4 regions of the Chryseobacterium sp. UNC8MFCol genome follow, and region 3 is predicted to be linked to each of the others. Evidence: riboswitches for the same ligand, from Rfam matches in the RefSeq annotation. Region 3 holds a riboswitch; each other region holds the start of a gene.

Region 1 (7,993 bases), on a different contig from region 3:
GCGGAAAAGTAGACTGGTCGGCACATGCCAATGATGTTGCTGCCCTTATCCACGACCAGATCGCTTTTGATGAAGCGGTAAAAGCAGCTGTTGATTTCGCTGAAAAAGACGGAAATACATTGGTGATCATCACAACAGATCATGGAAATGCCAATCCCGGAACCATCTACGGAAGTAATGCTACGAAAAACTTCAACAGTATTTCAGATTATAAATATACCAATGAATATATACTAAATAAAATTCATAAAGACTATTCACCGAAAGATATCAAAGACTGGATCTATGAAGGAAATCAAATCGTACTGACCGATGATGAAGCCAGGCAGCTTCTGGGGTTCTATAACGGGTTGGAGAAGGAAGAAGGGCTTTACAATTATAAAAAGCTTCCTTTCAAACTGTATTCTGAAATTCAGAAAAAACATAACTCCGTAGGGTGGATCAGTATGGATCATTCCGGAGACTATGTGGAAGTAGCGGCATTCGGACCGGGAAGTGAACTGTTGCAACCCTTTATAAAGAATACAGATCTGCATAACTTAATGTTGAATGCATCACAAATATAAAAACATTCATATTTTTTCATATCATATTATTTTTTGGTAACAAGGCGGGTTTCTTCCGTCTTGTTTTTTGTTTAAGTAGTTTTACGTATCTTACTTTAAGTAGAAATACTATTGCAGGTATAGAAGAACAGAGGTAACTTTAAAGTATAAAAATAACCTCTAAAAGACTCATACCATGAATCATGTAAAGTACAGGGTAGGGAAATGGCTTCCCTCCGACAGAAGTTTTCTCAATAACTGGATCGAGAAAAAAGTAAATCAGGTAAAGCATACCAGACTTCCTCTCAGCCCTGCAGTTAATGCACTAAGGGAGGCTATTTATAATGATCCTACTTTATACATGAGCTTTACAAGCATGTATGATGAAATTCCGCAAGGCTACAATGAGCCCGTTAAAAACTTTGAAACTATGTTGCTCATCATCAATCAGGTCTTGAACGAAGCTCCCTGTTACAGTACTATAGAAGACAGTATAGGATTGGTTGGCTTTCCTATCAATGCAATTCTGGACTGGGCGATGGGTACTCAGGCAGGATACCTCACTTTCCTTCATCCTGTAGTGAATGAAAAACTAAGCGTTATCCTGGCAGAATGGAAAACCTTTCTGGAATCTCCGGCCTCACAATATGTTTTGGTTAATGGGCCTGTCACCCAGCCACAGCCGGATTATACGAACCCGATCGGATGGTTTTCACAGCCGGCTCTTGAAGCTATTGCAGCCATGGATCCCTTGAGAGGAAAGGGGAATAATCCGCAGGATGCATTACAAAATTTTATTTACAATTACCAATGCCAGCCGGATCAGCCGCATTTCGGATATAAAAGCTGGGACGATTTTTTTACCAGACAGTTCAATCCTGGAGTACGGGAGGTAAGCCCCGAAGATCAGGACCCGTCAGTAATTGTTAATGCTTGCGAATCTGCCCCTTATAATGTGGTTACCAATGCTAAAATGAAAGATAAATTCTGGATGAAAGGCCAGCCTTATTCTTTGATTGATATTATGAATAATCATGAGCTGGCACAGCAGTTTGGAGATAACAGCACAGTTTATCAGGCCTTTTTATGCGCCAAAACCTATCACAGATGGAATAGCCCTGTAGACGGAAAAATAGTAGCCATTCAGAATGTTCCGGGAACTTACTATGCAGAAGCCCCTGTTGAAGGCTATGATCCATCAGGGCCGAATGATTCTCAGGGATATATTACAGAATTGGCAGCCCGCGCATTGATTTTCATTCAATCCGATAATGAAAAAATAGGATTAATGTGTTTTGTAGCGGTTGGAATGGCGGAAGTGTCGAGTTGTGAAATTATGGTTACAGAAGGTCAACAAGTAAAAAAAGGAGATCCTATCGGTACCTTCCATTTTGGAGGCTCCACTCATTGCCTGATTTTCAGACCGGATGTCAATATTGATTTTGATTTTCATGGGCAGACGCCATGCTTAAATACTTACAATATCCCTTTAAAAGCGAGAATCGGTGTAGTTTCATAATAATCAGGAAATTATCAAAACAAACCTTAGATTACTATACAATAAAGAGCTGCCTGACACTAGTGCAGCTCTTTATTCTTTTTTGAAATAATGATAAACATTGTTCTGTTATTTTTATCATCCTGGATATCAGTGTTAATGACTTTCAGTTTGTATAATCTTGCAGCTTCGGTATTGGCGATAGCTGCTGCTTTCTCTTCAGGATGTTCCGATACCCATTTTGCCGCTGCCGAAGTAGAGGAGTATTCAATTCTTGGAATAGCGGGATAAAGGCTGTCTATAAGTCGACGGGACTGTCGTAAAGCCTGCGGATGAGAATAAATTTTTTTAATAGCAACCGTTCCGGGAACAACCATTAAGTTTTGGGATATGGGCAACTCCAGAGAATCTTCGATCATAATATCAGGAAACACTTTCAATGCCTTTTCAGTGGGCACTACAATGCCTCCAATAGAATTTTTCAAAGGAACAACTGCCTTTTCCGCGATCCCTGAACGTACAGAAATAAAACACTCTTCAATGCTGTTTTGAAATACCAGCGTTTGTGACGGAAACTTCTTCCCGGCCGCCGAATGAGTAAATGATGCCGGAGGCCCGAGATACGCTATTTTTTCTGAAGGGTTGATTTTGTTTAAATGGCAGCTTCCCCAAAGACTTACCATTATAATCCATCCCACCACATATCGGATGGATCCGATGATTGTTATATTTTTTGTCAAAGGATAATATTTGTACATTAATTTATTCCGTTATTTTGATGTGACAGCGATTTCAAGAGGTTGTATCGCCGTTTCCACAACGTCATCGGTAAATTCCGGGCTAATTATCTTTCTTGCTTCTTTTCTTAATATCTTTATTGACTGAGCATTCAGAGTATGAGGGTTATTTTTTTTCAGTTCCAGTAACAACAGAGGAGTAAGACGATCCAAGACAGGACGAACTTCTGTAGCAAGATTCGGAACTGGATTGAAAGATGCCTGATTTTGAATTTGCCACCGGCTATGCAATTGCCTTTGTACTATTTTACCGGCTTCAAACTGTGCCTGAAAAAACTGAACCGCCAGGTTTTCATCAATTCCCATTTTCTGGGCTTTAATTTTCACACTGTCCAGAATAACTTTTTCTCGCACGGGATCATCAATAGGAGCTTTTGTATTCCATTTGCTTTTCGCAACCAAAGGTGAGACCTTCAGTCTTTTATCAATCAGTTTCAGCAATAGTTTGGCATTGTTCTTCTCATCATAATGGGTCAGGCATGATACAGTACTTCCCAAGCAGAAGATAATTAATAGAAACTTAAACACTACTTTCATCATCTGTTTTTTATTTTAAAAATAAACAATTTAATTGAATTGTATCGAAACCCTGACGCTTCGTTGTCCACGTCATAGGAGAATACAGCAGATGCAGAAAATTAATATGATTTTCGCTTTAATTTTAAAAACTTATCTTTACAAGACCAAAAACAAAATTTTATTAATATGTCATTAACACCAGAAGGAGCTACGAAAGCTCAATTAGGCCCTTCGGAAAGAGCCACTGTTGCCAATGCACTTCTTGCAGGCTTTGAGAATATCAGCAAATACAACACCGGAGTTTGTCATGATGTAGTAGCGTATACACTTTATATGAGAGGCGCCAGCATCAGTCCCAATGATTTATCAGAACTTACAGGTCAGGCATGGCTGAGAAAGTTCGACTACATGGGAGGAGAAAAGTGGGACGGCTATTCCGTAATCCCTAAAGGAAAAGCCCTTGGATTCTATAGGCTGATAGACAAAACTTTCTTTCATTCTGCAATTACGACCGAAAACATAGATTACGCCCGCTCCGTGAATGGAGGAAAACTAGGAGCAGGATGGGATAGACCTGTAGATTTCAAGTGGGAATTAGGCAAAAAGAATGAAGATGGAACTTTTAATTACGATGGAACAAAAATAGAAGTATACATTTCTTCTTTATAACGACTTACAAGACAGAAACACTGTTGTTTCTGTCTTTTTTTTTCCCGCATAGACATCTGTTTCTTATAATTTTCAGTTTTTCTTGTTTCTTAACTTTTGTCTTACTCTAAAAAAACCGGTAAAAGATTCCTTTATTTTATCAGTATAACCTTTTCCGGAAAGGGCAATAGTAATCAGAAATAAAATTTCCCCACAGATCATTACTATCAGAATTGTTGCAGCTTTATTGGGAAAATCCAAAAGAAAAAGAGCAGGAACTGCTGCCAGGCATAACGTTCCCAGAACCAGGAAAATATATTCTGGTTTGTTTTTAAGGCTGAACTTTTCTTTCGGCATTTTGTCGGTTTTTTCAGGACAAAGCAAGAAATTTTAATGATCAAGGCGATCAGTTTTGTGAATCAAGTGTATTTTAAGGATCATGAAGTGTCATTTTAAGGATTTGAAGCAAAATATTTAAATGAGCTGCCAGTCAGAACAGAAAAATCCGCCTTTCAGATCATTCATCATAAAGTCTGTGATAAGTCTCAAAACTTAACAAATAGATAACATGATTTTCATCAGTAAAATAAAAAGGAGTGAATCGCTTTCTATTCAAAGCATAATTTTTGGTGTTAAAAAAATTACAAATATTGTTAAAATCAACTATTATTTCCTTTCAAAATAAAAGCTTTAATTGAAAATATCACCCATATTTTCAATGGTTTAAAGCTTTTTTAAAATAAAAAACAATTCCAGATGCGGCTGTTTCAATAAAATGTCTATATTTACCACCAAGGAGTTCTTAACACCTTCTTTATCAACCAAAACTGGTTACACTTAGCTGTGTATTAAAAGGGAATCGTGTGCAAATCACGAACTGTCGCGCAACTGTAAGTAACACACCAAGGTTTTTATCACATCATGTCCACTGTTTGCTCTGTAAATGGGAAGGAAGATAAAAACTGTTACAAGTCAGGAGACCTGCCTGTTTTGAATTGACGATGCTTTCGCGGTCTGAAGCTTATAGTCAGGTATGATATGATATAGATAACAGTGTGATTATACTTTTATGTGCTCATCCTATTGTTGAGATAGATGAATGATGCAATACATCTGCTATTAGCCTATAAACATATTTTCCTTTCCTTAATTTTTATTTCCCCTAAAGTATTGTGAAGCCTGACAGGAACTTTATATGGTTTAACCCTTAAAAAGTTGACAAATATGCCCATTCACAATCCCGTCTATCTCAACCTGAAACAACAGGTAGAGATCGGAAAATGTTTTATACATAGCATTTTAACTGATTCCACGCATCGGATTTCCGACAGGCAGCTATAGCTCAACCCTCATTACAAATACCTATTTAACTAAATGATAAATATTAACAATGACTAAAAATGAACGCTTAGAGTCGCCCGGACTGCGGTTTCGGGAGGCGATGCAAAAAGAAAATCCTCTCCAGATTGTAGGTACCATCAATGCCAATCATGCATTATTGGCACAGCAGGCAGGTTTCAATGCCATTTATCTTTCGGGAGGAGGAGTTGCTGCCGGTTCTTTGGGAATTCCCGATCTGGGGATCACCACCCTAGAAGATGTATTGACAGATATTCAGCGCATTACCAATGTTTGTGATTTGCCGCTGATGGTTGATGTAGATACGGGCTTTGGACCTTCAGCATTTAATGTTGCCAGAACAGTCAAGTCTCTTATTAAGGCCGGTGCTGCAGCGCTTCACATTGAAGATCAGGTGGGAGCTAAACGCTGCGGACATCGTCCCGGAAAGGAAATTGTAAGTAAGGATGAAATGTCAGACAGGTTAAAAGCCGCTGTCGATGCCCGAACAAACGATCAGTTTGTCATAGGGGCCCGAACAGATGCCTTTGCAGTTGAAGGCTTGGATAAAACAATTGAAAGAGCCATTGCTTACAAAGATGCCGGTGCAGATTTCATTTTTGCAGAAGCCGTTACTGATATCAGTTTGTATCAGAAATTTGTAGATGCTACCGGAATTCCTGTATTGGCAAACATTACAGAATTTGGGATGATCCGGATGTATACGGTCGACGAGCTTAAAAAAGCTGGAGTAGAGCTTATTCTTTATCCCCTATCAGCTTTCAGGGCGGCTAATAAAGCGGCTCAAAATGTTTTTGAGCACATCCGCAAAGACGGTACACAAGCTCATGTACTCAATACCATGCAAACCAGAGAAGAACTCTACACAAGCATCGGATACCATGATTATGAACAAAAATTAGATAACCTTTTTAAAAAGAATAATGATGTCAACAAGTAATGAACCTACGTTTAAACCAAAAAAAAGCGTAGCACTTTCGGGGGTAGCTGCCGGTAATACAGCACTTTGCAGTGTCGGAAAAAGCGGCAATGATCTGCACTACAGAGGCTATGATATATTGGACCTTGCAGAAAAAACACAGTTTGAAGAAGTCGCTTACCTTTTAATCTATGGTCAGTTGCCCACAGAAGCCCAGCTGAAAAATTACAAGGCCAAGCTAAAATCATTAAGAGGTTTACCCCATTCTGTACGAAATATTTTAAAAAGTATCCCTGCTGCTGCCCATCCTATGGACGTTATGCGTTCTATGGTATCTGCGATCGGAAGCATCCAGCCGGAAAAAGATGACCACAATATTGCCGGAGCAAGGGATATTGCGGATAAATTACTCGCTTCTTTCGGTTCAGGATTATTATACTGGTATCATTACACCCACAATGGAAAAGAAATTGATGTGGAAACCGATGACGATACGATCGGAGGGCACTTCCTTCACTTACTCCACGGAAAGAAACCTTCTGATTCGTGGGCCAAGGCTATGCAGATTTCCTTAAACCTGTATGCAGAGCATGAATTTAATGCTTCTACTTTTACCAGCCGCGTTATTGCCGGAACAGGTTCTGATATTTATTCTGCTATCACAGGAGCTATCGGTGCTTTAAGGGGACCAAAACACGGAGGAGCCAATGAGGTTGCTTTTGAGATTCAAAGCCGTTACAATTCTCCGGATGAAGCGGAAGAAGACATCCGTAAACGTATTGCCAATAAAGAAGTGATCATTGGATTCGGACATCCGGTTTACACCATATCAGACCCTAGAAACGTTGTCATTAAAAAGGTTGCACAGGAACTTTCCGATGAAGCCGGAGATATGCTGCTGTTCAATATTGCCGAAAGACTGGAAACCATTATGTGGGACGAAAAGAAAATGTTCCCGAACCTGGATTGGTTCTCTGCTGTTTCTTATCATTTAATGGGAGTGCCAACCCTGATGTTCACTCCATTATTTGTTATTTCAAGAGTAACCGGATGGAGTGCCCATATTATCGAGCAAAGACAGGATGGAAAAATAATCCGCCCGAGTGCCAACTATACAGGCCCTGAAAACAAAGAATTTGTCCCGATCAGCAACAGAAAATAATTAAAAAATAAAGAATGAGAAGCACATTAAAGTTGACCACTTTAAACCTTCCATTTTCCTATAAAATTAAAACTATACAATGAGTTCACACATTTCAAATGAAAGACCGCAACCGGATAAAGTATTGGCAGATATTGCGGATTATGTACTAAACTATGAAATCAAAAACGACTTGGCCTGGAAAACGGCTCATTACTGTCTTTTAGATACCCTGGGGTGTGGGTTGGAAGCACTCACTTATCCAGCCTGCACCAAACTTTTAGGACCTATCGTAAAAGGAACCGTGGTTCCTCATGGGGCAAAGGTTCCCGGTACTCAGTTTCAGTTAGATCCCGTACAGGCAGCTTTCAATATCGGTGCTATTGTCCGTTGGCTGGATTTTAATGATACATGGCTGGCTGCTGAATGGGGGCATCCTTCCGATAATCTTGGAGGTATCCTGGCCACAGCAGACTGGTTATCCAGAACGCAGATTGCGGAAGGAAAGACCCCTTTAAAAATGAAGCAGGTGTTGGAAGCAATGATTATGGCGCATGAGATCCAGGG
Region 2 (7,993 bases), 150 kb from region 3:
TGAAAAAAGGCTTCAGGATTTGGTAGATGTTCCTGAAATGGCCTGGGAAATCATTGACCTGAGCGAAAAGCCGGTAACTATCGTATATGAAAACCCACGAGGTCTTCCTAAGGAATTGCTTGCTGAGGATGGCAGTATAGGAATCAGATTGGTAAAAAATGATTTTTGTAAAAAATTAATTACAAAACTGAATAAACCTTTGGTATCTACCTCAGCCAATTTCAGCGGTGATAAAAGTCCTTTGAAATTTTCGGATATTTCTCCGGAAATGATCAAGCTTGTCGATTATGCAGTGGAAGAAGACAGAGATAAAGTTTCAAAATATTCAGGATCTTCGGTGATTAAAATATGGGCTGATAACAGAATAAAAGTCCTCAGGGAGTAATAAATTTTGTCTTACCTGATTTATTTTTGGAGTCTTGCCTGTACATATCGGCAGGATTTCTTTTTTTAGTTTTATCTTTGCAAAACTTCACCTCATAAAATACATGCTATGAATCATCAAAAATTTGCTCAGATGTGGGTAGATACCTGGAATTCTCATGATTTGGACGATATTCTTTCTCATTATTCCGAAGAAATCGAAATCACAACCCCGATGATAGCAATGGCTACCGGTGGTAAAGAAAGTTCATTACACGGAAAAGAGGCTGTTCGTGAGTATTGGAGGAAGGCATTGGAAAAATTTCCTGATCTTCACTTTGAATTGATTCACTCAACTGCCGGAGTTGATTCAGTAGCATTATTTTATAAGTCTATTATGGATAAACATGCTGTTGAGGTCATGTTTTTTGATGAAGAGGGAAAAATTAGTAAAATGTATGCCCATTATGATTAGTGAGCAACATTGGTAGAAACTGACACTATTATAAACGATGAAAATTAATCTTGCTCAAAATAAAAATTTAAAACTTTTTAAAATCATTTCTGAAGCTGCAGAAAGAAATAATCAGTCTGTATATATTGTAGGCGGTTATGTGAGGGATCTTCTGATGAAGAGAAAGGCTTCTACTGATATAGATTTTGTGACGGAACAAAGTGGTATTGAGCTCGCTCAAAATGTAGCTAAGGATATTGATCCTAAACTGAAGGTATCTGTGTTCAAGACCTATGGAACGGCAATGATCAAATATAAAGATCTTGAGCTGGAATTCGTAGGGGCAAGGAAAGAAAGTTACACTGAAAACAGCAGAAAACCGGAAGTGGAAGGTGGAACGCTGGAAGACGACCAGAAAAGAAGAGACTTCACCATTAATGCAATGGCCATTTCTTTAAATAAGGATAATTTCGGTGAACTGATCGATCCGTTCAATGGTATTGAAGATCTCGAAAAAGAAATCTTAAGAACACCTTTAGAACCGGCCCAAACCTATTCTGACGATCCCTTGAGAATGATGAGAGCAGTACGTTTTGCATCTACACTGAACTTCACAATTGAAGAAAAGTCTTTAGAGGCAATCAAACAGGAAGCAGAAAGAATCAAGATTGTTTCTATGGAAAGAATCATGGTAGAATTCAATAAAATCATGCTTTCGGAAAAACCTTCTGTAGGATTAAAACTCATGGAACAAACAGGTCTTTTAAAGCTGATTATTCCTGAACTGATAGAGCTGAAAGGTGTGGAAGAAGTGGAAGGACAAACTCACAAAGATAACTTTTACCATACCCTGGAAGTTGTAGATAATATATCTGAAAATACAGATAATCTGTGGCTTCGCTGGTCTGCGTTACTGCATGACATCGGAAAAGCTCCTACCAAAAAGTTTGTTGAAGGGACAGGCTGGACATTCCACGGACATGAATTTTTAGGTTCAAAAATGACAAAAACACTTTTTCAGAGATTAAAATTACCGTTGGGAAGTGATATGAAATATGTGCAGAAAATGGTAAAGCTTTCATCCAGACCTATTGCTTTGATTACTGATGATGCTTCAGACTCTGCATTGAGAAGACTTTTGTTTGATGCCGGAGAAAATCTTGAAGACCTGTTTACACTCTGCAAGGCAGATATTACTACAAAAAATTCAAAAAAACAGGAGAAATTCAAAAGAAACTTTGAATATGTAGCAGTCAAGATTAAAGAAGTGGAAGAAAAGGATCAGGTGAGAAACTTCCAGCCCCCTATTACCGGTGAAGAAATTATGGAAATGTTTAAATTACAACCGGGTCGTGAGATTGGTATTCTTAAGGAAAAAGTAAAAGAAGCTATTCTGGAAGGCGAAATTCCTAATGAAAAAGAGGAGGCAACAAAATTTGTAATTGCTGAAGCTGAGAAACTGGGATTAACATTATAAGAAAATTGATATCAAAAAAGGCTGCGGCGGGACAAAGTCCCGCCGCAGCCTTTTTTGATCTGTATAAAACAAAGCCGGCCGGTTTCTTCGAAACCGGCCGGAAAAAAACACAAATGATGAAAAAATAAAAATTTATATAATATACGCCGAAGCGCAATTTTTAGTTTTTATAGAAACCGTTGGTACCAATTCCGGCTATAAAGTTTTTCAATAAATTACCCCCAGCGGTATCATATACATACACTTTACTGTCGCTTGTAAAGCTGGCATCTGAAGCATAAAGTTTACCATCAATTACATCAAATCCGTACACATTTCCAAATAATGATAAAAGAGGTACTGTCGGAACAACAGTTGAACCAATGTTCATTTTAAATACCTCTTTACTACTGGTAAAAAGATAAAATTTATCATCATCAGCTCTAAGCTTTTGCCCCTGAGGAATTCCTGTAATAGTTGTTGTTGTATAGGTTCCTGCTGACGAGTTGATCTTATAAATATAAGAATTTGTATTATCAGAAGCTAACACATATGCCGCACCTTTATAAGAAATAAGATCTCTGATAATCCCTACATTAGGAAGGACAATAGGCTGTTCTGCAGTATTGGTAGATGGTTTTACTACCGTTATGGTATATCCGGTTGCGAATGAAGTAGCAGGTGTTGTACTAAAATCATATCCTACACCGTCCGTTTGTACTATAATATTTCCTTCAGCTTCTACAATTTTTTCTGCATAGCGAGGAAAATTAATGCTGGATACATAAGCATTATCCGAAACATTATATACATTCACTTTTCTTACGTTAGGAACTGTAGTAAAATTATTGTTCGTAACATAATATTTACCTCCTGAAAAAGCAATATACCTTGCATTATCAAGATTAGCAGTAACTGTTGTTATTTTTTTAAAATTAGTTCGATTAACAATATCAATCTTATTAGGAATATTAGAAACCAAATAAGCACGATCTCCATTTAAACCTATACTTTGGAGCACTTTTCCGAGCTCTTCCTTATTGGTATTGGTATAGATATTATTATATCCGAAAGCTAATGTATTGCTTAAAAAAGAAACATCTGCTGTAGGCGTTGTGAAGCCTCCTTCATTAGCAATAAGAATGCCTTTTTCATAACTTGTAGGAAGATTGGTATCCGTTCCTAAATCAATATCGTTACTACAAGAAACACTAAAAAGTAGTGCTGATAATAACGCAAGAGGTAAAATTTTTCTGATATTCATATGCAATTAATTTATTTTAAAAGTTAATGTTTAAATTTATACTATAATTTCTTCCAGGCAATGGATAATACCGCATAGTATAATATGTTTTATTAAAAATATTATTTATTTTTAAACCTAAGTTATAATTTTTAAAAAATGTTGCTCTAAGTCCCGCATTCATTATAAAATACGATTCTAAAGCCTGATCTTTAATTTCATTGGAATCTGTATAAGTAAGTCCGTTAAACATTCCCTGTACATACACTTTTATAAAATCATACTGATAATCGATACCACCTACAAATTTATGTAGAGGTACGTACATCAGTTGTTTCTGAATTTCAAGATCAGTAGATTTTGTATAGGAATATCCCAGATTCGTTTTCAAAACGTGTTTTCCAAACTTTTTCTCATATTCAAACTGAGCTTCGACTCCATATGATTCTACTTTATTGGTATTTGAAGCTGCGTAGTACCCTGCAGAAGTAGGAAGCCATCTGATCATATCCCTGATATCCATATAATAAGGGGTAACAGATAGCGTAATCCCTTTGACCTTAAATTGATTTCTTAATTCCAGCTGGTAAGAAGTTTCAGGTTGTAAATCTTTATTCCCTCCCGGCTGCCAATATAAATCATTAAATGTTGGAGCTTTGAAATTCCTCGAAACACTTAATCCTACATGGTACCATGGTGTGGCATTCCATTTTCCTGAGAAAGAAAACAGAAGCGGTGAACTAATTTCCTCGACAAAATCTTTTCTTATTCCAGCTTCAAAGTGTACATCTTTCGCCGCAAAATAACGTATTAACCCAACTATATACCCTGCATTTCTACTTACATTCCCCAGCATTGAAGTTCCTTCTCCGCTTCCTTTATTCAACTGGTATTCTCCGATAATATTAAAGTTCCATTTTGAACTAAGAAAATAATTGAAATCGTTTTTCAGGATATAGTTTTTTCCTGCCCCTCCACTTGTTTCCGGGCCTTCAATATTAGCATAATATTGAAAATTTTCTTCCGTATATGCAGCCCTGAATGAATTGGTAAATCGTGTCGTGTTCCAATCCCAGGAAACTAAACTTCTCACATTTTGGGTTCCGTACTTGGTACCTTTTTCAGTATCAAAGAAAACCGGATAATGCTGCATGCCGTTAAAAAACTCCGTAATCCAGGATATCTGGTGATGAGGAGCTAATTTATAAGCAGCTGATATATTAAAATTGGTATTATAGTATTTTCCGTTGTTATTGGTATATTTCCTTCCGTCTTTTACATCTACCTGATAATCATTCTCACTTACAGAATGACTTCCGGAAGCCTGAAAGCTTAGTTTTTCATTGCTGTAAGAACCTTTAACCAGATTATTAAATGTATTAAAAGAAGCTCCTTCAGAAAATAAAGAACCGTGAAATCCTTTATTAAAATCTAGATTATTATTAAGGTGAATACTTCCGCCAATAGCACCGGAGCCATATATGACACTTCCTCCGCCAGCCTTTATTCCTATCTGATCATATCCCAATAAAGCGATATTATTAATGTCGCCCTGCCCTAAAAAAGCAGAATTAATATTAATCCCATTCCACACAAAAGCGGTCTGCTGCGCAGTCGTTCCTCTGAAAGAAGGTGAAGAAACAGCCCCACGGCCATTTTCTTTGATATAAACAGGAGACTGGAATCTCAACAGCTCTGAGAGATTGGTTGAATTTTTTTCAGCGTCTTCGGTATTGATAATCTTTACAGGATGAAAAAGCCTGACTTTATTGATCTGACTGTCGAAGACATAAATTGTATCAATAGCTTTCTCTTGTGCAAAAAGAAAACAACCATAAGACGAAAAAAGCAGTACTAAAGATCTTTTTATACTCATACTCTTTTACTTTTCCTCCGAAAGCAATATGTTTGGATTATAAAACTGGCAGGTCTCCTGACTTTCGCTTTCTGTACCTTCCCGTTTTTACACAGTGGCTATTTACAGAAATTTTTATTGCGATTTACAGTTGCGGGGACAGTCCGGGAGTTACACCCGATTCCCTTTTCATTCCAATATGCTGGAAACCAAATTTTTTGCAAAGATAGCTTTTTAAATGTATTGGGCCAAAGGAAGAATTCCTGAATAATTACCCCTGAAAAAAGGCTGCCTTCACATAATGAAGGCAGCCTTTATAAAATAAACATCTTATTAATTTATTTACCGATAACCTCTGTAATCGGGTTTCCGACATTCCCACTTGGAAACTGGATCTTTAACAGAGAAGAAACAGTAGGGGCAATATCTGTCATATGATAAGCCTTGTTACTTTCTCCGTGTTGTACTCCCCATCCCATAAAGATCAAAGGAATATGAGAGTCGTAAGAGTTCCATACACTGTGTGTCGTTCCTGTTTTTGAATATGGAGGCAGCATAGAGTCGTGTGAAATCAATTGAATATCACCACTCCTTTGTCTGTTGATTCCATTGATAATCCTTTGTTTGATTGGCTCCGGAATACTTGATTCCTGCACTTTATCTACAGAAACAGCGTATAAAACGGTAGGATCTTTTTCCAATTCTTTTACGGCAAAGTTTCTTACGTCATCCAATTCAAGTTTATTGTCTGCCAATACTTTTCTGTCAAAATAGATCTGATAGTTATCGATAGCATTGATCAGTTTATCAGCTCCGAATTTATCTTTTAACTTTTGGTTAATATTTTTTTCAGCTCCTTCTCCAAAGAAACCGGTCGGGATTTTATGCTCTTTAAGGAAACCTACAGAATGTGCTCCTCCGTGGTCGGCAGAAAGGAAAACAGTATACTCCCCTTTTCCAACTTTTGAATCCAGATATTTGAAGAATTCTGCCAGATCCTGATCAAGTCTGATATAAACGTCCTCTACTTCAATAGAATTCGGACCGAATTTATGTCCGGCATAATCTGTAGAAGCTAAGTTAATTGCTAAAAAGTCAGTAATGTTGTCACCTCCCAATTTTTCACCTTCTACTGACGCTTCAGCCAATTTCAGGGTCAATGTATTTCCAAATGGTGTATAACGGATGTTGTCTTTTTTGGTCTGATAATCCTGCGGCAAATTGCTGTAAGGGAAAGTTGGTGTTTTGGCACTTCCTAACAATCCTTCCCAAGGAGAATTATCGGGAGCACTTTCTGTATATTGATTAATTGGAAGCAAGGTATTCCATCCGTTTGCCACTAATTTTTCAGGTAAATTCTGTGAGTTGAATGATTTTACCCATTGAGGCAGATCATTCATATACCACGTACTGGTAATAAAGTTTCCGGTACTGTCATCAAACCAGAAGGCGCCGTTGGGCGTGTGTCCTGCTGGAAGGATAGAAGCACGGTCTTTTAAAGAAACTCCGATTACTTTTCCCTGGAAATTGGTTGCCAGCCTCAATTCATCAGTTACAGTGGTAGACCAAAGATTTTTTGGAGAGTGGCTTCCTGTTTTGGTATTGGTTGTTCCTACAGGCTGAACGGCTTCATCTGCTGTACAATATACTCCTTTACCTGTTTCTTTATCTGTCCAGTCATTTCCTGCAATTCCATGGATCGCAGGTACTGATCCCGTATAAATACATGTATGTCCCAAAGCTGTAATCGTAGGAACATAAGGAATGTGCACGTTATTCAGAGAATATCCGGTATTCAGTAGTCTTTTAAAACCGTCATTTCCATATTTACCATAAAAACGGTATAAATAGTCCCAACGCATCTGATCTACTACCAGACCTACGACCAGTTTTGGCCTTTCCAATTGAGTGTTTTTGTTCTTCTGTGCATTGATTGTAACTACGGACAAGAAAGTAGCTGCCGCAATTGAAATGTTCCTAAGCATCCAAGTAAAATTTTTATTGGTCACAAATTTAAGGGTTTTGAAAGTTTTGGAGTATGAAATTTTATTTAATTTTGATATTTTACAATATATCAAGCGATTTTACTATGATTTTAGGAGTATACTGGTATTTTAAATTTCCTGAAAATTTATACCATTTCAAATTTTTCAAATTTTTTGAAGGAATTGGAGGACATGCTGATAATGCAGCAGAACTGATCACCAGAATTAAGGTCAATAATCCCAAGGACTTTATCCTAAAACTGGAAATCCTTAAAACAGAATACAAACAAGCATTTCTACATTTGAGTAGTGACGATAATCAGCTGGTTATTACATTAGGAGGTTATCATCTGTTTGATTACTGCTTTCAGTTTGCTCTGGAAATCGAAGAATTGCTTATTCTCGAGCATGCAATATCAATAGATTTCAGTACTCCTTTTACAGCAAAGGCCAGTAAAACCTATCATGCCGAAACTACATTCACAAATATTAAATACAATTTTATCCAGATTGTAGGCTCAGACTTAAAAAAAGACAATGCAGAAGTACTTTCCGTCAGGATTGACTGTAATCTTCCTTTATCATCAAAGAGAGATATGCTTCATGCTCTGACGTCTATTTGTAAAGAAGAAAATAT
Region 3 (7,993 bases):
GTTTCCTTCTTTCTTAATGATCAGATAAGGTGTTTTGATATCTGTTTTTCTCGTTACATCCACAGAGATGTAATCTTCTTCATATACTGTTTTTTTATCAGAGTAAATATCATCATCATATGCTTTGAAATTCTGTGGAATATTGATTTGTTTTACATCTACATATACCGTATCAGAATTGGTGTTGATGGCAACATTTTCAATATCTTCCTTACTTCCTCTGTAGATCAGGTTTTTCTTAGCCATACTGATTCCGAAATAGGTTCCTAATCCGATAAGTAGCAGGAATAATCCACCGATTACCCATCCGATATTTCTCAGTTTTGTTTTTGGTGAGAAAATTTTGATACTTAGTAAACTGAAGATAATGGCAGGAATTAAACTACCGATAATCATCATGGCTGCCAGTACTTTATCAAGTCCGTTATCATCCATATAGAATCTGATCTGATTGGCCCCCGGAAAATCAGTATCCATTCCGAAAAGACCAAATAAAACAAATACCCCGATAATACTTGTTATAGCCATCAATACCAATAATCCACCGACAATATATTTGAATACATTCCAGATTCCACTGCTGGCATTATTGATGTATGGTTTGTTTTCGTTGTAGATCTCTCCGACCCTCTGAGTAGATTCATTGGCAAATTGTACCAATTTATTAGACTCATTCTTAAGATTGTCGAAGTTCATAGGCTTTCCCTGCATTTTCAGGAAATCTGCTGCGGTTTCAGCTTTAGGAAGGACTAACCAAAGAACAACATACAGAAGTCCGATCAATGATGATGAAATGGCTGCTGTAAAGATGCCAAGGATAAAAATACCTAGCCAGATTGCTCTCATTGCCGTAATATCCATTCCTACATATTGAGCTAGCCCTGCGCATACTCCTGCAATTTTTTGCTTTTCAGGATCGCGGAACAATTGTTTTTTATCTGTATAATTGGTTCCTGAATTGTTTTTTCTGGTAGATGTTTTTTCTGAAAAATAAGCCTCCTCCTGTTCTTCAATTTTTTCAGGGGTCCCGATTTGTGCGATTACTTTTTCTACGTCAGTATCGTTGATTACTTCACGTTTTCCCAGAGAATCATTGAAAATCTCCACCATTCTTATTTCTATGTCATGCATTACCTCATCTGCTTCCGAAGCATCCAGTGAGCTTCTCAGAGCATTCAGGTAATCGCTGAGCTTTATATATGCGTGTTCTTCTATCGTAAAAGAAAAACCTGCGAGTCCTATTGAGAGTGTCTTGTTCATAGCTTTGTTTTTTAATTTTTTTGAGTGATTTGATTGACTGAAGCCGTCAGTTCATTCCAGGTATTGAGTAGTTCATTCAGGAAAAGTTTTCCTTTTTCTGTAATCTGATAATATTTTCTGGGTGGTCCTCCTGTTGATTCTTCCCATCTGTAAGAGAGAAATTCCCCGTTTTTAAGTCTTGTGAGAAGAGGGTAGAGGGTGCCTTCCACTACATCCAGCTTTCCTTTTTTAAGTTCATCGATAAGGTCGGAAACATACATTTCGCGATGATTGATGAGACTTAAAATACAGAATTCCAGAATTCCTTTTCGCATTTGCGCTTTGGTATTTTCAGTATTCATCTTTGATAAGTTTTGTTAATTAGTTATAATCTTTAGAAAAGTGCCCCTAGCTAGTTGAGCCTATTCTAATTTTACATTACAAAGATATGTAAATAAAATGGTATTATGCAATACAAAGTAGTAAAATTTTCAAAATAATATATTTAACCTATTGATAATCAGTAAAATAATTTTATATTCTGTTTTTGATAGAATTACCGGAACTCATTTTTTAAGTGAAAAAAACGGTGGATATCTATAACAGAGCTTGGTAAAAGAGGAAAAATCAGACTAATTTTGAAAAAGAAAGTGTTTGGTTGCCCATATTAATGGCCCGGAGATTTTGTGATCGCTTTAATGATTTGTATTTTTGTTATAAATTATTACCAATCTCTATTAACTATTACTATGAAAATTTTAAATACGTATAAGATTTTATCCGCGGCTATTGTATTGGGACCTTTATGCTTTGGGCAATACCAGTTTGAGATTAAAAATGTATCAAAAAAATACAATGCAATTATCAATGTGGAAAATTGTTTTGATGACCGGTGTAAAGATAAAGGAACGATAGAATTATACGATAACAAAAACACTAAAGTACAGACTTTTACTTCTGATAATCTTATATTTAATTTAGAAAAGGGGCAGAAATTGGTCCCTGGTAAGATGCTTCAGCTATCCAACGAACAAAGTCCGGTCATTATTGATGATTTTAATTTTGACGGAACTGAAGATATCGCCATCAGAAACGGAAATATGGGGAATTATAGTGCTGATTCCTACGATGTCTATGTGTTTAACAGTACGAGAATGGCTTTTGTGAAAAGTGCAGAGCTGACTGATATCGGATCCAATTCTCTGGGATTATTTACCGTAGATCACAAGCGGAAAAGGCTTATTGCTACGGGCAAATCAGGGTGCTGCATGTTTTTTACAACGGAATATGCTGTAATTCCTAATAAGGGACTGGAAGCAGTGCTGGAAAAAGAGGAAGATATGACGCAGGAAGACCGCGTAAAAGTCATTACGAAAGAGAAAATCAACAATAAATGGATGACTAAAACAAAAGTATATTCATCAGAACAATATAAAAGATAGAAAGTACAATGAAGATTCAGAGAGAGATCGATTTTATCCTTGCAGTAGATGCTTTGAAAAACGTACAAAGAAGAAATTACAATGCAGATGATTCCAGAAGGGAAAACACAGCCGAGCATTCGTGGCAGATCATTATTTTAGCTCAGATTCTTTATCCCTATGCTAAAAACCGCGCGGATATAGATTTATTGAGAGTAATAAGAATGCTTTCTATTCATGATCTGGTAGAAATCGAAGCAGGAGATACTTTTCTGTTTGATGAAGATGCAATGATAGGTAAATTTGAAAGAGAGAAAATATCGGCTCAGAATATTTTTGGTATCCTAGATGAACCTTTGCGTACGGAATTCTTTAATCTATGGCTTGAATTTGAAGAGGAAAAAACACCGGATGCAATTTTTGCGTGTGCTATCGATAGAATCATGCCCTTTATTCTCAATTCGCATACTTCAGGTAAAAGCTGGACGGAAGCTGGGGTAACGGAGAGACAAATCAGAAATATGCTGGAAAATGCTATCACAAGGGCTTCTGATGAAATGGGTGAGGCTTTTGAACTTTTGTTGAACAAAAGCCTGGAAACTGAAAAAGTTTTGAAATAAATGGTTACCCATAAAATAAGATCCTTGTTAGAATAATAAATAAGCCAGCTGTGCAGCTGGCTTATTGTATATTAAAAGCAGAATCCGGAATAAAAACATTGTAATGGGCTAGCTCACGAATGACTCGGGCGGCCAAAGGCCGCCCGAGTCATTCGTGAATATTATAGTATCTGAATTGGTTTCTTGAATTCATCAATCGCTACAAAAGTAAAATCACCTATAATCGCTTTTTCTCGCTCGTAAGAGTACATTTGCTCGGTAAAGATCTCAACATTTACCTTCATACTCGTTTTTCCTACATATGAAACTTTTCCGATCAACTCTACAATTGTTCCTGCCGGGATTGGTTTTTTGAAATCAATTTTGTCACTGCTTACCGTCACCACTCTTTTTCTTGCGAAACGGGTTGCGGTAATGAAAGCCACCTCATCCATCAGCTGCATAGCCGTGCCTCCAAAAAGAGTATCATAATGGTTGGTAGTGTTAGGAAAAACCGCTTTAAAGATTCTTGTTTCGGATGCTTCAATTCTTTCTTCTGTAGTCATATTTCATTATTAATTAAAGCGAAATGAAATGTTATCAAACAACAGAATAATGACAGGAACTTTAAAAATCCCTGAAACAATCCATCAGATCAAAACAACTTCAGATCGCGAAAGTTTCTTGTTTAAGAAAAAGGCAGGTCTCCTGACTTGTAACATCTTTTATCTCCTTCCCATGCCCCGCACAGTGGATCTTTTATAAAAGACTTTTGTTACTTACAGTTGCGCGACAGTCCGTGATTTTCACACGGTTCCCTTTTAATCTGCGGTTAAGCAGAACCAGTTTCTATGATGAATAAGTATAAAACTTTTCGGGTGCAAAAATAATGAAATTATTCCGGATTATGATAAATAATCTGGCTGATCACTCTCCCTTTTTTGATCGTCCAGAGAGTCGTATATCTGTTTTCTCCTGAACCATTGATCATATAAAGAAAAATATTATCATTGTCAAGAGCCGTTACCGATACATTATTGAAATCCATAGTAGGCTGGAACATGTTCTTAATGGCTTCTCTTACAAAAACAGAACCTCTTCCCGGTTGCTGAACTCTGATAGATTTGATCTCGGTCATCCCTTCAGGAAGGTCGTTGCCTATTCCCCACGGTTTTATCTTATCAATGGTAAGAATCTTTCCGTCGGCGTCCTTTTCCTTTTTACGGTAACCTGCATTGGAAGGGTAGACGTCAATAACTACTTTGCTTCTTTGCGCGGTAGGAACTTTAGGGTCGGAATTATCTGTAAAGATCATAGATTTCCCGTTTTTTGACTTGGTGGGAGTGTAGGCCGGAAGCTGATCAATATAGGCAATACGCTCTTTGTTGACCATTCCTTCCTTATCAAGAGTTTCATATCTTACAAAAGGTTTGTCATCATCCTGTTTCTCAGGATATTTGATCCATATCCATTCCGTTTCTCCGGGAGCAGGTTTTACATAAACAAAGACATCTCCTTTGCGCATACGGATTTTATCTACAATCTTTCGGTAGTTATCTTTGTGTACACGTACATTGGCATATCCTTCTTCTGCTTTTACCACGCCGAAAGGAACCTTATTCTGTCCTTTAGCCAATGCTACAGAGAAAATACTGAAGACCGATAAGTAGAATGCTTTGTTTACTGAAACCATTATCACAAATTTTAGATCCCCAAATATATAAATTAAAAATTGTTGAAAAGATATTTATGTTATAGGAGTTGTTTTAATTTTTTGATGGTAAATTTGTGAAAACAGAACAGCTTTATTTGTATTCTGAATGGTTTTTACGATAATTCATAAAAATATAGACAAGGGTTTGAGATCAAAAAGAAAGAGAGCATCATCAGACACTCTCTTTTATATTGGAATCAATGGATTTTCAGATTGATTAAATTCTCTCAAGTTCATCCGAATCAATCGTAGTTTTGAAAGTTCCGTAATTAACAACTACCTTGTTTCTTGAGATTTTCTCAATAGTTCCTACGCTTGTACTTCCCGTTATACGAACTCTCTGTCCTACCTTCATCCAGACTTCGCGATCGGTTTTGCGTTTCTCTTCCAGTCTTTCATTGGTTTCAGCAATTTTTTCAATCACTTCTTCCTTTTTAAGCTGTTGGGTGATCTTTCTCTTAACCACCTGAAGACGTTTCGTTTCATCCTTATCACTGCCCAGTTTTCTGAACTTTTCCTGCTCCAGTAATTTTACAAAATCTTTGACAACGTCTTTTCGTGATTTACCCTTGGTGTAACTGTCGATGAACGTTTCAATTTTATTTCCAAACTGAAGTTTACGGTGTTCTTCCTCATACAGCTTCTGAAAGTTGAATAACTTCTGCTGAAGCTGGTCATTGAGCTTCTGAAGATTATCACGTTTGTCTTCTACAGATTCTTTTCTTTCTGCAAGATCAGATTTCAGTTTTTCAACTTCAAATTTTTCCTGCTGAAGTTTGACAATCGTTTTATCAAGGTTGACAATGTCATGCTCTACTTTTTTCTTCGCCGAATGGATGATAAACCTTGGAATTTTATTCTTTTCAGCCACTTCAAAAGTAAATGAACTTCCTGCCTGACCTACTTCCAGTTTGTACATGGGTTCCAGGGTCTCTTCGTTAAAAAGCATTGCCGCATTCTGAGCATTCGGAAGTTGCTCAATCACCAGTTTAATATTGGTGTAGTGTGTGGTAATGATGGCAAAACTCTTTTTGTCATAGAAATATTCCATAAAGCTTTCGGCTAAGGCACCTCCAAGTTCCGGATCAGAACCTGTACCAAACTCATCAATTAATAGGAGGGTATCTGCATCTGCTTCGCGGATGATTCCCGACATCTTCTTCAGTCTTGAAGAATACGTGGAAAGGTGGTTCTCAATAGATTGATTATCACCAATATCCGTCATCATCTTCTCAAAGAAAAACATCTCCGATTTTGGATGCACAGGCACCAGAATACCGCTCTGAATCATCAACTGCAACAATCCTACAGTTTTCAGGGTAATGGATTTTCCTCCGGCATTCGGACCGGAAATACAGATAATCCTGTTGTGCTCCGTTAACGACAGGGTTTGAGGGAAAATAGTTTTATTTTCCACCTTATTTCTAAGCCATAGCAAAGGATGGTAAGCATCTTTTAACTTCAGTGTTTTGTGGCGGTTGATCTTAGGAAGCACTCCATTGATGGATTCACTGAATTTTGCTTTAGCCCTTGTCAGGTCCAGATCAAAAATATACATCTGATATCTCCATAGCTGAGGCTGAAATTCTGCAAGATCAGCAGTAAGTTTTCTGAGAACCTTATCAATCTCTTTTTTCTCTTCTTCTTCGTTTTCCCGAAGTTTAAAATAATGTTTTACCACACTATCCGGCTGGATATAAGTGATAGAACCTGTTTTTGAAATTCCCAAAGTTCTTCCCGGAACTCTCTTTTTGAAACCTGATTTTACAGCCAGTACCCTCTGGTCATCAATAATTGTTTCCCTTATGTCATCCAAAAAGTCGCTCTGTCCATAGGTGGTGAGTGCTCTGTTGAAATTTTCCTGGATCGCTTTTTTAGCATGCTGGATTTCTGTTCTCAATCCTTTTAATACAGGGGAAGCTTCGCTTTTTACCTCACCAAAACGGTTAAAAACTTTATCTACTTTTTCAATGATTTCTTTTCTGAATTCCAGAACGGCAACTTCTTCCATCAAAACAGGGAAGGTTTCAGGCATGGTAGGGAAAAACTTCTGAAGCCTTCCGATTTGCTCCGTAAGGGTTTTTATTTTGATGAAAGCACTGTTTTCCAGACGGTAATTCTCGATAAGCATCAGTTTCAGCTCACTTTCAATATCCTCATATTCATCAAACGGAATCGCATTTGAACTTTCAAAACTCGACAGGTATTCTGACGTTTTTTTTAACGAAAGTTCCGCCTCGTCAATTTCCATCGGACGAAGTTGAAGAATTTTTTCTCTTGTTTTCGGAGAATACGCAAATGGGGAGATTTCCGCGAGCAATTGCGGAAACTCTAATTCGTCTAAATCTTCTTTATCTATATACACACTGCAAATTTAGTGAGAAAATGTGAATATGATGCGGTGCACGTTTGAAAATGAGGCAATTTGACACGAAGAGAACAAAATATGACCACTCCTGAATCAAATCCGTTTAGTACATTTGAGTTATGGAAATAGAAACGGATCGATTATTATTAAAAGAAATTAACGAAAGCCATATTGATGATATCCTGAAAATCAGAAGTAATGAAATGATTAATCAGTATGTGAAAAGGAATTCACCAAAAAATAATTACGATGCACTGGAATTTATACTGCACATCAGAAAAAAGACACAAGATAAAGAGATGATCTTCTGGGGGATTTCTGATAAAGGCCAACAAAACCTGATAGGAACCATTTGCCTGTGGAACTTTTCTCAAGATAGAAAAACTGCAGAAATCGGGTACGAACTGCTTCCAGAATACCACCGGATGGGAGTGATGACAGAAGCACTGCGGTCTGTTTTACAATATGGATTTACTATTCTGAATTTGCAAAAAGTTCTTGCATTTACCGACAAAAATAATAAAAGTTCTCAGAGGCTCCTTATAAAAGGTGGCTTTGTTCTGCAGGAAGCAAAAGATAATGGAGAAAAAAATGAAAACTTGCTTTTTATGTTAAAAAATGAAAGAATGAAAGTGTAAAGGCTATGAATGTT
Region 4 (7,993 bases), on a different contig from region 3:
AATGATCGGAGTAATGGTAATCCTTGCCCTGACAGCGAATTCATTGAACATCTTTACCATGCTGGGGATGATCATGTTGATCGGTCTTGTAGCGAAGAACGCAATTATGATCGTTGACTTTACCAATGCAAGAAAAGCAGCAGGTGCAACCACTCATGATGCATTGATCCAGGCCAACCACGCCCGTCTTCGTCCGATCCTGATGACAACGATTGCGATGATCTTCGGTATGTTGCCGATCGCATTGGCAACCGGAGCAGGAGCGGAGATGAATAAAGGTCTTGCATGGGTAGTTATCGGTGGTCTGACATCGTCTTTATTCCTGACCTTGATTATTGTACCGGTAGTATACTCCCTGTTTGACTCTATTTTAAGAAGAATGGGTAAAGACAATAAAGTAGACTATGAAGCTGAAATGAAAGCCGATTACGTACATAGAGAATTAAATGAAGACGGATTTACTCCTAAACATTTAGACAAATAAAATCAAACCTTATTAATTAACCGAAAGCGCCTCAGATTTTCTGAGGCGCTTTTTAGTATGTGTTGTAGAATAAAAAAGACAAAAGATAACCTGTAAGTATTGGCTGAAAAGATATGAGTTGTGAATTTGTAATATTTTATGAAGACAAATCACAAAAAAACTCACAACGTTTTATAATGCAATATCATATCAATAGGAGCGGGTTTTAGACCGCTTAATAAAATAGCATGGATATTGGCTTTAGCCTAAACATACTATTGTGTCATTTTTTAATGAAAAAAGCTTTCGGAACAAACCAAAAACTCCAAGAAAATTTGAGAAATTTTTGCTAGCCGCTAATACTCGGATACTAATAAATTCCCGTACTAATGTCTAATTTTATTCTTGTGTTGCAAAAAAAAAGACTTCCGGAATCAGCCGAAAGTCTTTGTATATTTTTATATGAAAAAAAATTAATCTGCCATTGCCTCTCCGGACTTTCTGTAGATGAAGTTTCCATAGATATGTCTTCTTGCAAAACGGCTTGGTGAGTCAGCGTTTACCATTTTAATGTAGGTATTTCTCGGAACTCCCATGTATTCATACATATTTCCGTTCAGATGCTGAACCGTCAAAATCGATTTTTCAAGGTAAAAATCCTGAATATTAGATTTTGTAATCGTTTCAGTATATTCTTCTTTATACTTTTCCTGGGTCTCAGGATTAATGCTTACCAAAAAATGATAGGCTTCAATCACAGACTTGCTTTTTTCTTCAGCTTCCTGCTTTCCTGTTTCGTCATTGATAAATTTATCAGGATGTGTATCTTTCATCACATTTCTGTAAATCGTTTTTAATTCTTTTAAAGTAACGTTTTTATCTACTCCAAGAAGTGTTCTGTGCTCGCCAATTTTTTTCATAGGGGTCTATCCTTATTTTCGGGGTGCAAAATTAAGGTTTTTAATTGAGAATATATAAGTTTTTGATTATTAATTTATTATTCTTTTTCGTAGATGATAGCAATAAATTTAGCAGGAACCCAATCCCCTTTTTTACTGTTCTTATCTTTTAAGTCTTTGAATAAAGTATAAGGGCCATTGATTGTCATTGTATATTGATCACGATTTTGTAAATTGAAAGTATTTGCAGCATAAGAAATACTGAACTCTTTTCCTTTAACAATTTTTTCAATTTGTGGTCTTAAATAACCATCGATAGCCTTAGGATGAAGAAAGGTATCATTTTTTGGAAATTGTAATTCAAAAGATCCTTCATAAAGAAAAGTGGGTTTGTTTACGTATAAAGTTTTTTCTTGTTTTAAAATTTTTGAATTGAATTTATTGAATTCCTGTTCACTTTTAAATTCCTTTTCATACCATTTATAGGTTAAAGGATATTTCTTAGCCAATTTTTCTAAAATTGAAACATCAAACTTATAGCTTTTACCATTAATATGAGCGTTGTGAAGAGCCGGACTGATGGAAACCTGATGAAATTGTTTATTCGCTTTTGTCAAGATAATGTTGAAGTTGTTGTGCTCCCATTCGTTTTCGGAACTGGCACCATATTCAACAGATTCGAATAGGGAATCCACGACTTTTTTATCTGTAATAAAAAAATTAAACTTTTCGTAAGTTTTATTTTTATCCCATTTAACATACATTCCAATTATTTTTACGGAGTCTGTTGTCGTTATCTTATCAGATTTTAAAAGCTTGTTTTGGCTATAAATATTTTGAGTTAATGCTAGAATAATAACCAGAATAGTTTTCTTCATTTGTTGTTTTATTTAAGTTTTTAAGGTTAGTGATTTCCGTGAAAATAATCATAAGCAAATCCTTCTAAATCTCCACTTTCAGCGATTAGATTATTTTCTTCGTCAAATATTTTAAAACTCTCTTGTGAATTTCCAATACTTGCAGAACCGTCCAAACCTAGTAAGATAGTATAAAAAGTATCTGTTACAAGATCAGAAATTATTGCTTTTAATTGTTCGGTTTGTATTTTATTTAATTTTAATTCTTCAATTTTTTTTGAAATAAGAGTTCTATGGTCTGACTTAGTTTCAAAAGTTGAATCGACAATGTTTTGTTTTTCTAAATAGAAATTTTTTACAAACTCTTCAGCTGTCATAATTCTTAATATTAATTATTTATTCGATTGGCTAATTACTTCATTTCAATATCAACAATTCTTTTTCCCTCCTCACCAAGATAATCAATGATCAGTTTTTCATAGGCTTTAGCTCCTTCGTCAGTATTGGTAAGAATCACCAGTCCTTGTTTTGTTTTAGGAATAATAACAAACAACGTGCGTACCCCATCATCTGAGCCTCCGTGAGATAAGGCGATGTTTCCATTTCCAAGGTTGTAGATCTCAAAACCTAATCCAAAATATTTTCCTTTTTCTGATGCGACCTGACCGGTTTGCATTTCTGCAAAGATCTTTTTTGAAAGACCTTCACCATTCATTACACTGATGAGAAAATGACCGTAATCTGACACAGTTGTCATCAGGTCATCCGCACCGCTGGCGGTTTCTCTTTTTACCGGATCATAGGGTTTTCCATCTTTATCATAGCCGGTAGCGATACGGGAAGGGTCGGTATTGGGTCCCCAGATATAAGAAGTATCTTTCATTTTCAAAGGTTTGAAAATAAGTTCTTCTCCGAGTTGGCTGAGTGGCTGGTGGAACTTATTTTCCAATGCTCTTTTCAGGTATTCAAAACCTTCTCCCGAATACTGATATTTTGTCCCCGGATCAAACTGAAACCCTAATTTTCCGTTGGGATTCAAAATGCGCCAGTTCGGGAAACCTGTCTGATGGCTTAACACAATTCTGGTCGTCAGTTTTTTATTCCTTGGATCCTCAGCAATATCCGGATCCGTCCAATAATGATAAAGAGGCTCATCGATATCCCATTGTCCCTGGCTGGCCAGTTTTAGAGCAACCATTGCTGTAACCGGTTTTGTTAATGAAGCAACATTGAAACGCGTATTATCAGGTGAGGGTATTCCTTTTTGGTAATCTCCGTATACTTTTGCTTTTTCGAGCTTTCCATTCCTGATGACTCCGAGTCCAAGGGTAGGAATTTTACTTTCTTTTAACCATTGTTCAAGCTTATAATACTGTTCTGATGAAGATGCCGGTTTCGTGATCTCTTTCTCTGTTTTGCCAGTTTGAGCCCATAAGCTCGAAAAGCTAAACAGAAGACTAATGCTGAGGATAATAGATTTCATTGGATGGGTTATTTGCAACACAAATGTACATCAAATTTTTGCAGATCAACCTGAAATAGCGGCAAATAGTATCCAATAAAAAAGCAGGAGAGAACTCCTGCTTCAAGAAATATATAATTAAAAACTAAGTGAATTTATGCGAAGGCAAGGCTGGCTTCCTTTGAAGCTTCCACCATTGCTTTTAATGCTTTCTCCGTTTCATCCCAGTGACGGGTTTTCAATCCGCAGTCAGGGTTTACCCAAAGTTGCTGAGCAGGAATTACAGCCTGTGCTTTTTTCAGCAACTCAACCATTTCTTCTTTGGATGGTACCCTTGGAGAGTGGATGTCATAAACACCCGGACCGATTTCATTCGGATATTTAAAGTCTGCGAAAGCATTTAATAATTCCATCTGGCTTCTGGAACATTCAATCGTGATCACATCGGCATCCATATCAGCAATATTCTTGATAATATCGTTGAATTCGGAATAACACATGTGGGTGTGGATTTGTGTAGAATCCTCAACACCACTCGCCGAAATTCTGAAAGCTTCTACCGCCCACTGTAAATAGTTTTGCCATTCTGATTTTCTTAAAGGAAGACCTTCTCTGATCGCCGGTTCATCGATTTGTATAATTCTGATACCTGCCTTTTCAAGATCTGTAACCTCATCACGAATTGCCAAGGCAATCTGTTTGCAGGTTAAGGAACGAGGCTGGTCATCCCGTACAAAAGACCACTGAAGAATCGTTACAGGTCCTGTCAGCATTCCTTTTATCCATTTATTGGTCAGTGATTGGGCATATTGTGACCAATAAACCGTCATCGGATGAGGGCGGTGAACATCCCCATAGATCACCGGAGGTTTTACACAACGGCTTCCGTAGCTTTGTACCCAGCCATTTTGAGTGAAGGCAAACCCGGCCAGTTGTTCTCCGAAATATTCCACCATATCATTGCGTTCAAATTCTCCGTGTACCAATACATCAATCCCGATTTCTTCCTGCCATTGGATGGTTCTTTCAGTTTCTTTCTTCAATAAATGATCATAGTGTTCTGCAGTAAGTTCCCCTTTTTTGAATCTAGCTCTCCAGCTTCTTACTTCTTTCGTTTGTGGAAATGATCCGATCGTGGTGGTTGGAAATAATGGAAGCTGTAATACTTTTTGCTGAACCTCTTTTCTGATATTGAAAGGATTTTTTCTCTGCGCATCTTTTTCTGTCGTTACTTCGACACGGTTTTTTACCTCCTGACTATGTATTAATGTTGAGGTTTTACGGTTTTCCAGGGCTTTTTTATTTTCAGCCAATAGCTGTAAAGTAGGATAATCCGGATTTTCAGAGGCTAATTTTTTTAATACAACAATCTCATGGACTTTCTGTTTCGCAAAAGCCAGCCACTGCTTGATTTCGGGAGATAAAATATCCTCATTTTTTTCTGAATCAAGATCAAAAGGCGAGTGAAGTAATGAACACGACGGAGCAATAAACACTCTTTCAGACCCGATCCTGTTGATGACTTTTCTGATATATTGTAATGATTTTTCGAAGTCATTTTTCCAGATATTCCTTCCGTCTACGATTCCTAAAGAAAGACTTAAAGTATCAGGAATTGTCGATAATACCTCATCCAATTGTTCAGGATCCCGCACCAGGTCAATATGCAAAACATCGATGGGAAGAGAAACGGCTAGAGAAAGATTATCATTTAATCCTTCAAAGTAAGTCGCGACAATCAATTTCAACTTTGGAAATTGTTTTCTGATTGTGCTGTATACTAACTCAAAGGCTTCTTTTGCCTTTTCGTTAAGATCTAAGGCAAGGAACGGTTCGTCAAACTGGATATATTCTGCTCCCTGGTTTTCCAGTTCTTTAATGATTTCAAGATAAACAGGAAGAAGATTTTGAACCAGGTCTAATTTATCAAAGCCTTTTTCTTTTTCTTTCCCCAGAAGAAGGTAGGTAATAAGACCGATAATAACAGGTTTGGCATTGATCCCTGTTTGTCTCGCATTCATAAAATCGATAATGATTTTGTTTGAAAACAACCGGAATTGCTGATCTTTCTGGAATTCAGGAACGATATAATGATAGTTGGTGTCAAACCATTTGGTCATTTCCATAGCAGTAATATCCAGGCCATCTTTCTGATGTCCTCTTGCCATCGCAAAATACAGATCAAGCTCTGAATATTTACGATCGGTGGCAATGTCCTGATAGCGCTCCGGAATGGCACCCACTGCTAAAGTCATGTCCAATACATGATCATAATATGAAAAATCATTGCACGGAATAAGATCAATACCTGCTTCCTGTTGTAATTTCCAGTTTTGTTCACTGATGGTTTTCCCTGCTTCTTCTAATTCATTAATAGAAATTTTCCCTGCCCAATACTGTTCGCAGGCCTTTTTTAGCTCTCTGTTGCTACCAATACGCGGATAGCCAAGAATGTGTGTTTGCATTTTCTTTTCAACTTTTAAATTAAACTCTGGTTTTTAAAAGCTCTTTTGAATGCTTCACAATACTTTCGAAAGCGATAAGAATCTTTGTGGGAGAGGTACAATAAGGACGTAATTTTCCTGTTAACGGTGAAATACGTTCAATGTATCATCTGTATGACCCAAAAGCTTCAGACCGCGAAAGCATTGTCAATTCAGAACAGGCAGGTCTCCTGGCTTGTAACAGTTTTTATCATCCTTCCCGCTATTGGCAGTGGATATTCTGGGATAAAAACCTTTGGATGTTACTTACAGTTGCGCGACAGCTCGTGATTTTCACACGATTCCCTATTAATTTACATTAGGTAAAACCTCTTCCGGTTGATGAAGTATTTTAAAGAACAAAATATGGCGTAAAGATAGATAATTAAGATGTTTGGTTGGTATTGTTTTAAAATTTAAGGATAAAATTTTGTTTTTGATTATTTTAAAAGGTAAATATTCTTTATTTTTGAAAATATCAATTGTAAAAAGAATAATATCCTGTGGAAAGACTTGATGAAAAGGATCTTCAACTGCTAAGAATCCTGCAAAAGAATGCAAAACTGACCGTAAAGGAGCTTGCTAAAGAAATAAACCTGTCACCTTCTCCCGTTTTTGAAAGGGTAAAAAGGCTGGAACAGGAAGGATATATCAAACATTATGCAGCTGTTTTAGAAGCTGAAAAACTGAATCGTGGATTTACCGTGTTTTGCCAGGTTAAATTGAAAATTCATGACCGGTCTGTAGGACATCAGTTTGTGAAGGATATTGTGGAGATTGAAGAAGTGGCAGAATGTTATAATATTTCCGGTGATTTTGATTTTTTGCTTAAAGTTCAGGTACGGGATATGAAGCACTATCAGGATTTTGTTTTCAATAAACTGGGATCAGTAGATTCTATCGGCAGTACACACAGTACTTTTGTAATGGCTGAGGTCAAGAACACACATGGCGTGACGATATAAAATAAACTAAAAAAAACAGTACCCTACTTAGGTACTGTCAATATTTTTTTACTTCTTGCGACAAGCTTACGGCTCATCACAGGTTCTTTTCAGCTTTGTAAATATTTTATCAAAGTCTTTATACATATTGGTTTCAGCATCGCGTTTCTGTCTGAAGCTGCTGTTGGCGCAGTTGTGGAAGCTCAATCCAATCATATCGATCAGGGCATAATCTTCCTTCTGAGGATCGTTTAATTTTGTATTGAATCTTGCCATAACACCTTTAGGGTCGGCATTGCTTTTACTTTTCAGTTCAATATAATTTTTCCATGCTTCAAACATTTTTTCCCTGTCGGGAGATGATATCGCATCAATATGCTCTCTGCAGGTAGAGTAGAATTTGCTGTCTTTTAATGTGGTAGGGTCGGAGTAAGCAAGAATTTCTTCTTTGTTAAGCTGATACTCATTTTCAAAAGATTCGATGGTTTGCTGCTGCAGCTTTTTCCACATCGGCAGGTTGATTACTTCAAGGCTGTACAATTCTTTTTTCTTATCCTGATATTGTTGTTCCAGCTGCTTCAGGTACTCCTCTTTATTTTTACGTATTTCTTCAAGATTGGAAAGCTTAAACACCGGCTGGATATCAAACTGTACTCCATTGAACTGATACAACAGCTTATTCACGCCGTCTATTTCCTCTTTTTTGTATTTGGCAGCGTCAAAATATCCTTTGTTGTCACAATTGAAAGTCTGATAATTATAAAGGGTCAGACTGGTGTTTTTTGCAGGAGCTTTCTGCCCCCATATGGTAGTAACAGATAGAGCTAACGAAAGCCCGACCATCATTTTTTTCATGTACATAGTAATTGAAGAATCCGAATGTTT

The links. A riboswitch is a leader RNA that binds a small molecule or an ion and turns the genes downstream of it on or off. The one in region 3 is predicted to bind cobalamin.
Region 1: another riboswitch for cobalamin. It lies ahead of prpB (methylisocitrate lyase); the one in region 3 lies ahead of M030_RS0115835 (acyl-CoA thioesterase).
Region 2: another riboswitch for cobalamin. It lies ahead of M030_RS0116540 (TonB-dependent receptor plug domain-containing protein); the one in region 3 lies ahead of M030_RS0115835 (acyl-CoA thioesterase).
Region 4: another riboswitch for cobalamin. It lies ahead of metE (5-methyltetrahydropteroyltriglutamate--homocysteine S-methyltransferase); the one in region 3 lies ahead of M030_RS0115835 (acyl-CoA thioesterase).

What each region holds. Positions count from the first base shown of each region.
Region 1 is NZ_AXUZ01000004.1:183,559-191,551, reverse strand. It holds gene M030_RS0104040 (alkaline phosphatase) at 1-566, shown strand, start outside; gene M030_RS0104035 (phosphatidylserine decarboxylase family protein) at 742-2,064, shown strand; gene M030_RS23710 (prephenate dehydratase domain-containing protein) at 2,124-2,783, opposite strand; gene aroQ (gamma subclass chorismate mutase AroQ) at 2,814-3,380, opposite strand; gene M030_RS0104020 (hypothetical protein) at 3,546-4,028, shown strand; gene M030_RS23700 (transporter suffix domain-containing protein) at 4,101-4,364, opposite strand; cobalamin riboswitch at 4,819-5,011, shown strand; gene prpB (methylisocitrate lyase) at 5,398-6,306, shown strand; gene prpC (2-methylcitrate synthase) at 6,293-7,447, shown strand; gene M030_RS0104000 (bifunctional 2-methylcitrate dehydratase/aconitate hydratase) at 7,527-7,993, shown strand, end outside.
Region 2 is NZ_KI535290.1:479,319-487,311, forward strand. It holds gene M030_RS0116515 (L-threonylcarbamoyladenylate synthase) at 1-385, shown strand, start outside; gene M030_RS0116520 (nuclear transport factor 2 family protein) at 494-838, shown strand; gene M030_RS0116525 (CCA tRNA nucleotidyltransferase) at 876-2,294, shown strand; gene M030_RS0116535 (DUF5074 domain-containing protein) at 2,455-3,537, opposite strand; gene M030_RS0116540 (TonB-dependent receptor plug domain-containing protein) at 3,554-5,392, opposite strand; cobalamin riboswitch at 5,422-5,600, opposite strand; gene pafA (alkaline phosphatase PafA) at 5,710-7,356, opposite strand; gene M030_RS0116550 (hypothetical protein) at 7,461-7,993, shown strand, end outside.
Region 3 is NZ_KI535290.1:330,011-338,003, reverse strand. It holds gene M030_RS0115855 (PspC domain-containing protein) at 1-1,260, opposite strand, end outside; gene M030_RS0115850 (PadR family transcriptional regulator) at 1,272-1,601, opposite strand; gene M030_RS0115845 (XAC2610-related protein) at 1,989-2,681, shown strand; gene M030_RS0115840 (HD domain-containing protein) at 2,690-3,280, shown strand; gene M030_RS0115835 (acyl-CoA thioesterase) at 3,442-3,825, opposite strand; cobalamin riboswitch at 3,940-4,121, opposite strand; gene M030_RS0115830 (hypothetical protein) at 4,155-4,952, opposite strand; gene M030_RS0115825 (endonuclease MutS2) at 5,191-7,338, opposite strand; gene M030_RS0115820 (GNAT family N-acetyltransferase) at 7,461-7,979, shown strand.
Region 4 is NZ_AXUZ01000004.1:492,709-500,701, reverse strand. It holds gene M030_RS0105570 (efflux RND transporter permease subunit) at 1-484, shown strand, start outside; gene M030_RS0105565 (KTSC domain-containing protein) at 937-1,383, opposite strand; gene M030_RS0105560 (hypothetical protein) at 1,461-2,240, opposite strand; gene M030_RS0105555 (hypothetical protein) at 2,267-2,596, opposite strand; gene M030_RS23775 (serine hydrolase domain-containing protein) at 2,632-3,702, opposite strand; gene metE (5-methyltetrahydropteroyltriglutamate--homocysteine S-methyltransferase) at 3,837-6,146, opposite strand; cobalamin riboswitch at 6,328-6,513, opposite strand; gene M030_RS0105535 (Lrp/AsnC family transcriptional regulator) at 6,668-7,129, shown strand; gene M030_RS0105530 (hypothetical protein) at 7,196-7,963, opposite strand.